Regions from separate parts of the Paenalcaligenes sp. Me131 genome, predicted to be linked through region 2. Evidence: predicted binding sites of a transcription regulator. Region 2 holds the regulator's gene; the other holds the start of a gene.
What was found. Region 2 encodes FNR, which switches genes on or off when oxygen is low (the NO sensors DNR and NnrR bind a similar motif). Its sites were predicted from a motif close to TTGATNNNNATCAA; they were not measured.

Region 1: a site for FNR is predicted at 2,427-2,440, ahead of dsrO (sulfate reduction electron transfer complex DsrMKJOP subunit DsrO). Genes of this name have one in related genera too.

Annotation. Positions count from the first base shown of each region.
Region 1 covers NZ_JBKQGY010000003.1:603,692-608,123, reverse strand. Annotated here, with positions in the region: gene dinB (DNA polymerase IV) at 1-936, shown strand, start outside; gene ACLPHM_RS14480 (acetylornithine transaminase) at 1,161-2,354, shown strand; gene dsrO (sulfate reduction electron transfer complex DsrMKJOP subunit DsrO) at 2,686-3,576, shown strand; gene nrfD (NrfD/PsrC family molybdoenzyme membrane anchor subunit) at 3,592-4,432, shown strand, end outside.
Region 2 covers NZ_JBKQGY010000001.1:153,357-157,788, forward strand. Annotated here, with positions in the region: gene ccoG (cytochrome c oxidase accessory protein CcoG) at 1-1,267, shown strand, start outside; gene ACLPHM_RS00800 (hypothetical protein) at 1,292-1,525, shown strand; gene fnr (fumarate/nitrate reduction transcriptional regulator Fnr) at 1,626-2,351, opposite strand; gene clpB (ATP-dependent chaperone ClpB) at 2,685-4,432, shown strand, end outside.

The DNA.
Region 1 (4,432 bases), on a different contig from region 2:
TTGATGAAAGCGGCAGAACTAGCACCGCACGCCTATTTGCTGCCCTCGGACTTCGACGCCTACCGGCGTTATTCCGCTTTATTCAAAGCGGCTGTGGCGACGGTATCAGACCGTATAGAAAACCGGGGTATAGACGAGATCTACATAGATCTGAGCCATTTGCCTGAAGACAGTGCAACCTTGGCGCAGCGCCTTAAAGATAAGGTGTGGGAAGCCACCGGTCTTACCTGTTCTATAGGCATCACACCTAATAAGCTGCTGTCTAAAATTGCCTCAGAATTAAACAAGCCTAATGGCTACACCATTCTGAGCATGGACGATGTGCAAGGTCGTATTTGGCCTTTGGCCGTTAATAAGATCAACGGGGTAGGCCCCAAAGCACATATCAAGCTACAAGAGTTAGATATACATACTATAGGTGAGCTGGCGGCGACGCCCCCTGCTCTGTTACAGCAGCACTTTGGTTTAAGTTATGCACAGTGGTTAAGTCGAGTGGCGCAAGGTCAGGATGAACGCGAGCTAGACCTTAGCCCCGAGCCTAAGTCTATTAGCCGTGAAACTACCTTTGAGCGCAATTTGCACGTGCGCCAAGATAAGCAGACCTTATCGGCGGTATTTAAGCGCTTGTGCCAACAGCTAGAAGCCGATTTACGGCGCAAAAAAGTGCGGGCACAAACCATAGGCATCAAAGTACGTTTTCATGACTTTAGTACGGTCACACGCGATCGCAGCGTAGAGATGCCGGTGGTGGATGCGGCAGAGATTCACGCGGTGGCGGGTCAGTGTTTGCGACGGGTGCCGTTTGATAAACCGGCGTTGCGTTTATTTGGAGTGAAAGCTAGCAATTTAGTCCCCGAAGACGAAGCAAGGCGCTGGGATGAAGCACCGCAACAATTGTCGTTGTTAGGCTGGGAAGACGAGCAAACTTCGTTTTAATGACCGTGGTGTGGCGCATGCGTAGCGTCTGTGTGCCACATAGGCGGCAAACACGCAGTTTCTCTTGCATTTCTGCGCTGTAGCGGTAAATTATATGCATACTTGCATGGTGCTTTTACCGTGCGCGCTAATGCCTTTGTTTACGTGAAACTAAACAAGGGCTTTTGTCCATTGTGGGTGCACGATTTCACCCACTACGTTTTTACCTTATAGGGTTTGCCGTTATGCAATTTGATCGGTCCGGTGCCAAGGCGCTTATGGATATTACAGCTCGCCCGGAGCTGGTTTTTGTTCGAGGTCAGGGTTCCTGGCTGGAAGACCATAATGGCAAACGATACCTGGATATGATTCAGGGTTGGGCAGTGAACGCGTTGGGTCACAGCCCTAAAGTGATCGTAGATGCGATGCACGAGCAAGCGCAGAAATTGATGAACCCCTCCCCTGCGTTTTACAACGAGCCTTCCATGGCGTTGGCAAAACGTTTGACCGCCGCATCGTGCTTTGATCGCGTGTTCTTTGCGAACAGCGGTGGCGAAGCTAACGAAGGCGCGATCAAATTGGCCCGTAAATGGGGCAAAGTGAACCGTAACGGTTCCTACAAAATCATTACTTTTGACCATGGTTTCCACGGCCGTACCATTGCGACTATGTCTGCATCCGGTAAAGAGGGTTGGGACACCATGTTCGCGCCTCAGGTAGACGGTTTCCCTAAAGCGATCCTGAACGATATTGACTCGGTTAAAGCACTGATCGACGACAAAACCGTGGCCGTGATGTTGGAGCCAGTACAAGGTGAAGGCGGTGTGATTGCTGCCACCAAAGAGTTCATGCAGCAGCTGCGTGCTCTGACCCGCGAAAACAATATGCTGTTGATCGTGGACGAAGTGCAAACAGGTATGGGCCGTACAGGCAAAATGTTTGCCTACCAGCATTCTGAGATCGAGCCTGACATCATGACCTTGGCTAAAGGCATTGGTGGCGGTATTCCGCTGGCAGCATTGTGTGCTACCGAGTCTGCATCGTGCTTCGCACATGGCGAGCAAGGCGGTACGTATGGTGGTAACCCTGTGATGGCGGCGGCTGGCTTGGCGGTATTTGATACCTTGGCAGCGCCTGGTTTTATGGAATCCGTACAAGCGCGTAGTAAACAACTGTCTGACGGCTTGAATGCGCTGAGCAAAAAATGGGGCATGAATGGCGAGCGCGGTATGGGCTTGCTGCGTGCGCTGAAAATGGATCGTCCTGACGGTGCAGCGATTGTGTTGGCTGCGCGTAACCGCGAACCACAAGGCATGTTGTTGAACGCGCCACGTCCAGAATTGCTGCGCTTTATGCCTGCATTGAACGTGACCGAAGACGAGTTGGCATTGGCCTTGTCTGAGCTGGATGCGATCATTACTGAAGTACGCAGTCGCTAAGCGCTAGGCCCGTTTAGGGCCTAATCCTTACTTTTTGTAGGGATAAGTGAACGCTATATAGTCAACTACATATTGAGCAGTATCAAGCTTTGCTCATTCTCATGCGTAGGCTGGCTAAGCACCCCAAAACCCTTAATACCTGATGGCTTATAGGCTTGAAAGGATTAAGGGTTTTCTATATAGGTACTTTCATCTACTAAGGTAGTGTTTAGTATCTATAGTTGGCGTAGGGGCCACCACTTACTCTGACCATAACGCACAGAACCGCACTGATTTTTACAATAAATCAAAACGTTGCGGAACGTGTACGCAATGATGTCAGGAGAGTTCTATGAGCCCTAGTCCAGAAGCCAACACCGGTGCTACACCGCGCCAGAGCATAATCCGTTTTTTCTCGCGCAAAGCCCGGGCAGAATCCCTGCAACCGGCTACTCAAGCCACTAGTGTGTCCACTTCAGGCTGCAAAGGGGCTGCGCTTTCCTGCGCGAGCCAAGCGTCGCAACCCGATGCAGGTAGACGCGCATTCTTGCGCGGTATTCCCGTGGTGACAGCCGCCGCAGTTGCCTTGCCCGCACCGGCAATGGCAGACGAGCAAAACAAACACCGTTGGGCCATGTTAGTAGACGTACGCAAGTGCATCGGCTGTCAGGCCTGTACGGTGTCCTGTATTCAGGAAAACGCCGTGCCTGAAGGCAGCTTCCGTACGGTGGTGTCCACCTATAGCGTGGCGCTAGAAGGTGAAGACCAACCTGCCGGCACCTACGTGCTGCCCCGATTGTGCAACCACTGTGATAACCCACCCTGTGTGCCGGTATGTCCGGTGGGTGCGACCTTCAAACAAGAAGATGGTTTGGTACTGGTAGACAGCGACCGCTGTGTGGGCTGTGCGTACTGTGTACAAGCCTGTCCTTACGATGCGCGTTTCATCAATCACAGCACGGGAAAGGCCGATAAATGCACCTTCTGTGCGCACCGACTCGAAGCCGGCTTGTTACCCGCCTGTGTGGAAACCTGTGTGGGCGGCGCCCGTATTTTTGGTGATCTGAATGATCCCGATGGCGAATTGAACCACTTGCTACAGGCATCCAAAGATGAACTGAAAGTGTTGAAACCTGAGGCGGGCACAGACCCACAGGTGTTTTACATAGGGCTGGATGAGAAATTCCAGGGCAAGGTAGTGGGTGAAGCTGCCTTGTGGAAACCTCGCCATACGTCCATCTAAGTTCTGGAGCCTGCTATGTATACCCAAATTGTAGAAACCATCAACGTTTCCCGCGAAGTGGCTTGGTTGCCCTGGGCGGTACAGTACTTCTTTCTGATTGGCCTGTCGTACTGCGGGTTCCTGCTGTCTTTGCCAGGAGTTATGTTCAAACGTCCCTCATGGAACGGGATTTCTAACTTAGCGTTAGCGGTGGCCGTGATCTGCGGTATTAGTGCTCCGGTAGCCTTGCTGGCGGACTTGCACCAACCCGGCCGTTTTTTGAATTTCTATCTGCACTTCAATCCTAAATCGTGGATGGCATGGGGGGCGGTATTTATCCCTGTGTATGTGGGTGGTTTGTTGCTGTATGGCTGGTTGGCATGGCGTCCGCTGTTGGCTAAAACGGGTGCGCAACCTACACGCTACGCTCCTATCGCCAGATGGTTGTCCTTAGGTGGCCATGAAAGCCGCGCCGCGCTGAAAATTGCTGCGGTGATCACGACCATCGGTGCGATCTTGGTAGCGCTGTACACCGGTGCTGAAGTGATGGTGGTAGCGTCTCGCCCACTGTGGAACACACCGTTATTGCCCGTGCAGTTTGTAGTGACCGCCATGGCTGGTGCGCTGGGTATGGTGCTGATTTTCAATCGCATGATGTCCAGACCTTCCCCCCTGATTGTGCAGAAAGCATCGCGCTGGTTGGCGGTTAGCCAGTTGTGTGCACTGTTGGTAGGTGCAGTGTGGTTGGCGATCGCGTTGAGCGGCTTGTCTCCCGTACACAGTGCGGCGTTGGCGGAAGTTGCACCCGCCGAAAACTGGCGCTTGGCGGCAGCATGGGCGGTATTGGCAACAGTGATTACCTTCTTGTTGGCATGGA
Region 2 (4,432 bases):
TGAACGCCAAGCCGTCTTGTTTGATCTGGGTACGAGGAAGTTCTATTTGTTCGGCATTGTGATGTGGCCACAGGATATTATTTACCTGACTGTGCTGCTGATTTTGTCGGCATTCTCGCTGTTTCTCTTTACCGCAATGGCAGGGCGTTTGTTCTGTGGTTACGCCTGTCCGCAAACGGTATATACCGAAATCTTCATGTGGGTTGAACGCAAGGTGGAAGGCGACCGTATGGCTCGCATCCGTCTGGATGAGGCTCCTTGGAGTGCTAAAAAACTGCGTCTCAAAGCCACAAAGCATTTCTTGTGGATAGTGATTGCGCTGTGGACTGGTTTTACATTTATCGGTTACTTCGCACCTATTCGCGAGTTAGGCGCGCAGATTCTAGATTTCACATTGGGTCCATGGCAGTGGTTCTGGTTGTTCTTCTACGGTTTTGCTACCTGGGGGAATGCAGGCTTTCTGCGTGAGGCAATCTGTAAGTACATGTGCCCGTACGCACGTTTCCAAAGCGTGATGGTGGATGACGACACGTTTGTGGTGAGTTATGACCACGTGCGTGGTGAGCCTCGTGGTAAACGTTCTAAAAAGGTAGACCACAAAGAAGCGGGCTTAGGGGACTGTGTAGACTGTACGCTCTGTGTACAGGTCTGTCCGACCGGCATCGATATTCGAGAAGGGCTGCAATACATGTGTATTGGGTGTGGGGCCTGTATCGATGCCTGTGATGATGTGATGGAGAAACTGGATTACCCCAAAGGGCTGATTCGCTATACCTCTGGTCGCGCTATTACCGAGCGTTTGAGCCAGTCTCAGGTACGCCGACACATGTTTAGGCCTCGTATCTTGGTGTATATTGCAATCTTGAGCCTTATTACTGTGGCAGCGGCCTATTCGCTGGTAGCCCGTAATGATCTGCATATGGATGTCATCCGTGATCGTGGGGTAATGGGGCGTGAGATTCCTGGCGGCTACATAGAGAATATCTATAGACTGCAAATGATGAACAAGTCCGAGCAGCCTATGCGTATTGAGTTAGAGGCTGAAGGTTTCCCAGGTATCACGATTAGTACAGTGAACAGCGGTAGTGCAGAAATAGTCGTACCATCAGCAACGAACGAGTTGATTCCTGTACACGTACGGGTTCCGGTAGAAGCTGGTTTGAAAGAAGGTATGCACGATATTGTGATTACTGCTCGAAAACCCGCAAACGCTGAGTCTGGTGAAGAATTCATCAGTGAGAAAACACGATTTTATGTGCCTCGCTAAGGCGCACACGATAAAGGACCTATCATGGCAAATGCAATAGATCAGGAATTGGATACGCAACCGTGGTTTAAAGAGCCTTGGCCGTGGATTCTCATGGCGGGCCCATTTGTGGCTATGGTTGGCTGCGCGATCACTATCGCTTTGGTATTGCAACCTACAGGGGTAAGCGAAGAGATTAGTGATGGCGGGCAGAAGCGTGGTTTGGTGGTGACCAGAGATCAAGCACCTGAGGCTCCTGCCGTAGTAGAAGCAGAGTAAAGCCACTACGCAGCAATAAAAAATCCCACGTTGTTACGTGGGATTTTTTTATGATGCCTTAAGCGTTGCGACGTTGAAGGCTTGCCAATAGGTCTGTGGCTTAGCAGTCTACCCCAGCCATTGCTTGCAGCGCAGGCAGGTCTAGGATCATGACTTCGCGTTGTTGTATACGCAGTAAGCCTTCACGGGCAAAGCGTGAGAACAGACGGCTAACCGTTTCTAGTGTTAGGCCCAAGAAGTTACCAATTTCTTCACGGCTCATGCGCAAAATGAACTGGTAAGGGGAGTAGCCCAAGGTAGACAAGCGTTGCGACAGGTTGATCAAGAAAGCGGCAAGACGCTGTTCAGAGCGTAATGCGCCCAAGTTCATGATCAGGGTATGAGCACGGTTGATTTCCTTACTCATTAGGCGACGCAGTTGTTGTTGCAAGATGGGAAGCTGCAATGACAGCTTATCTAGCTCGTTCAACGGCATCACACAGACCTCACTGTCTTCCAGTGCGATAGAGTGAGAGACATGGCGGTTATTTAATAACCCATCCATGCCAATAATTTCGCCCGGCAGCAAGAAGCCAGTAATCTGCACTTGGCCGGATGCGTCTTCCAGTTGTGTCTTGATGCTGCCTGTGCGCAAGGCATAGATGGCGTCTACTTCATCATCAAGGTGGAACAGGACAGAGCCTTTGGTCAAACGTATGCGTTCTTTGACCAGTTCATCCAGTTTCTGCAGGTCGTGGTTGGACATCCCCAGCGGCAAGCAGATTTCATTCAGCATGCAGGATGAGCAACGTATAGCATCGTGACTGACAGAGATTCGTTTTTGCATAGAAAGCGTCTGCGGTTGAAAACAGTTAGGTACAAAGACCGTAATGAGAGCTTATTTTCAAACGCAGCATAAAATTCGCACTTCGGAGTGAAGTGCCATAGTTAGTATTCTAGCGTATTTAAAAGCTCTTTTTGAAACATCAAGGATTTTGCTTTTTCTTTTATTTTAGTGGGTTGCAATAAATGTAAGAAAATGCAAATAAACACATAAATGATTTTAACAGGCTCTTGAAGTTTGGCCAGATGTCATCATCTATAAGTCAAGCGAAATTAAACTGGTGCAGTCTGTGAATACTCATCGCAAGATTCTGCACATTACCTAGAGTAAGGCAACATGCGAATTGATAAATTAACGACAAAATTTCAACAGGCTTTGGCTGATGCGCAAAGCTTGGCATTGCAACAGGGCAATTCTTATCTGGAACCTGTACACGTATTGGCTGCATTGTTGGCTGACGTGGATTCCGGAGCAGGCAGTCTATTGGCGCGTGCAGGTGTGGCCGTGCCGCGTTTACAAGCCGAAGTTAAAAAAGCAATTGATGCATTACCTCAGATTTCATCTGGGGATGTGAATTTAAATATTAGCCGCGAACTACAAAGTGCGTTGGCATTAACGGAAAAAGAAGCCACCTCACGTGGTGATACCTATATTGCCAGCGAATTATTTTTGTTGGTATTAAGCCGAGATAAAGGGCAGGCTGGCCGCTTATTAAAAGAAGCTGGTCTAAACGAGCAAGCGTTGGTTGCCGCGATTGATGCTGTGCGCGGTGGTGAATCGGTGAGTGACGCAGAAGGCGATGCCAATAGAGAAGCGTTGTCCAAATACACCACAGACCTGACTGAGCGTGCTCGTCTGGGTAAGTTAGACCCGGTGATTGGTAGGGACGATGAGATCCGTCGTTCTATACAGATCTTGCAACGTAGAACCAAAAACAACCCTGTGCTGATTGGTGAGCCAGGTGTAGGTAAAACAGCAATTGTGGAAGGGTTGGCTCAGCGTATCGTGAATAACGAAGTGCCTGAGAACCTGAAAAACAAACGTGTGTTGGTACTGGATTTGGCCGCCTTGTTAGCGGGTGCTAAATACCGTGGTGAGTTTGAAGAGCGTCTGAAAGCTGTCTTGAAAGAATTGTCTCAAGACGCGGGTAAAACCATTCTCTTTATTGATGAAATCCATACCATGGTTGGTGCAGGTAAAGCCGAAGGTGCGATGGATGCCGGCAATATGCTGAAACCAGCGCTGGCCCGTGGTGAGCTGCACTGTATAGGTGCCACGACCTTGGATGAGTACCGTCAGTACATAGAGAAAGATGCCGCGTTAGAGCGTCGCTTCCAGAAAGTGCTGGTGGATGAGCCTGATGTAGAGTCCACCATTGCGATTCTGCGTGGTTTGCGTGAACGTTATGAGTTGCACCACGGTGTGGTCATTACTGACCCAGCGATTGTGGCTGCTGCTGAGCTGTCTAACCGCTACATTACCGACCGATTCTTGCCGGATAAAGCGATTGACTTGATCGATGAAGCGGCTGCGCGTATTCGTATGGAGATTGACTCAAAACCTGAAGTCATGGATAGGCTAGATCGCCGCATGATTCAGCTCAAAATTGAGCGTGAAGCCGTGCGTAAAGAAACTGACGATGCGTCACAGCGTCGTTTGGCCACCATTGAAGAAGAGCTGGAGCGTTTGCAACGCGAGTACAACGATTTTGAGGAAGTCTGGAAAGCCGAGAAAGCGGCTGTACAAGGTACGCAGTCTATCAAGGAAGAAATTGAGCAGCTCAAAGCGGAAATGGCTGAACTGCAACGTAAAGGTCAGTTTGATAAATTGGCTGAGCTGCAGTACGGCAAGTTGCCCGAGTTAGAAGGCCGTTTGGCTACTGCCGAACAGTCTAAAGACAAGCTGGAAGACAAACCTAAGCTGTTACGTACTCAGGTAGGTACTGAGGAAATTGCCGAGGTGGTATCACGTGCAACCGGTATTCCTGTGTCTCGCATGATGCAAGGTGAGCGTGAAAAACTGCTGAACATGGAGCAGCACCTTGAGGAGCGTGTGGTAGGTCAGAACGAAGCTGTGTCGTTGGT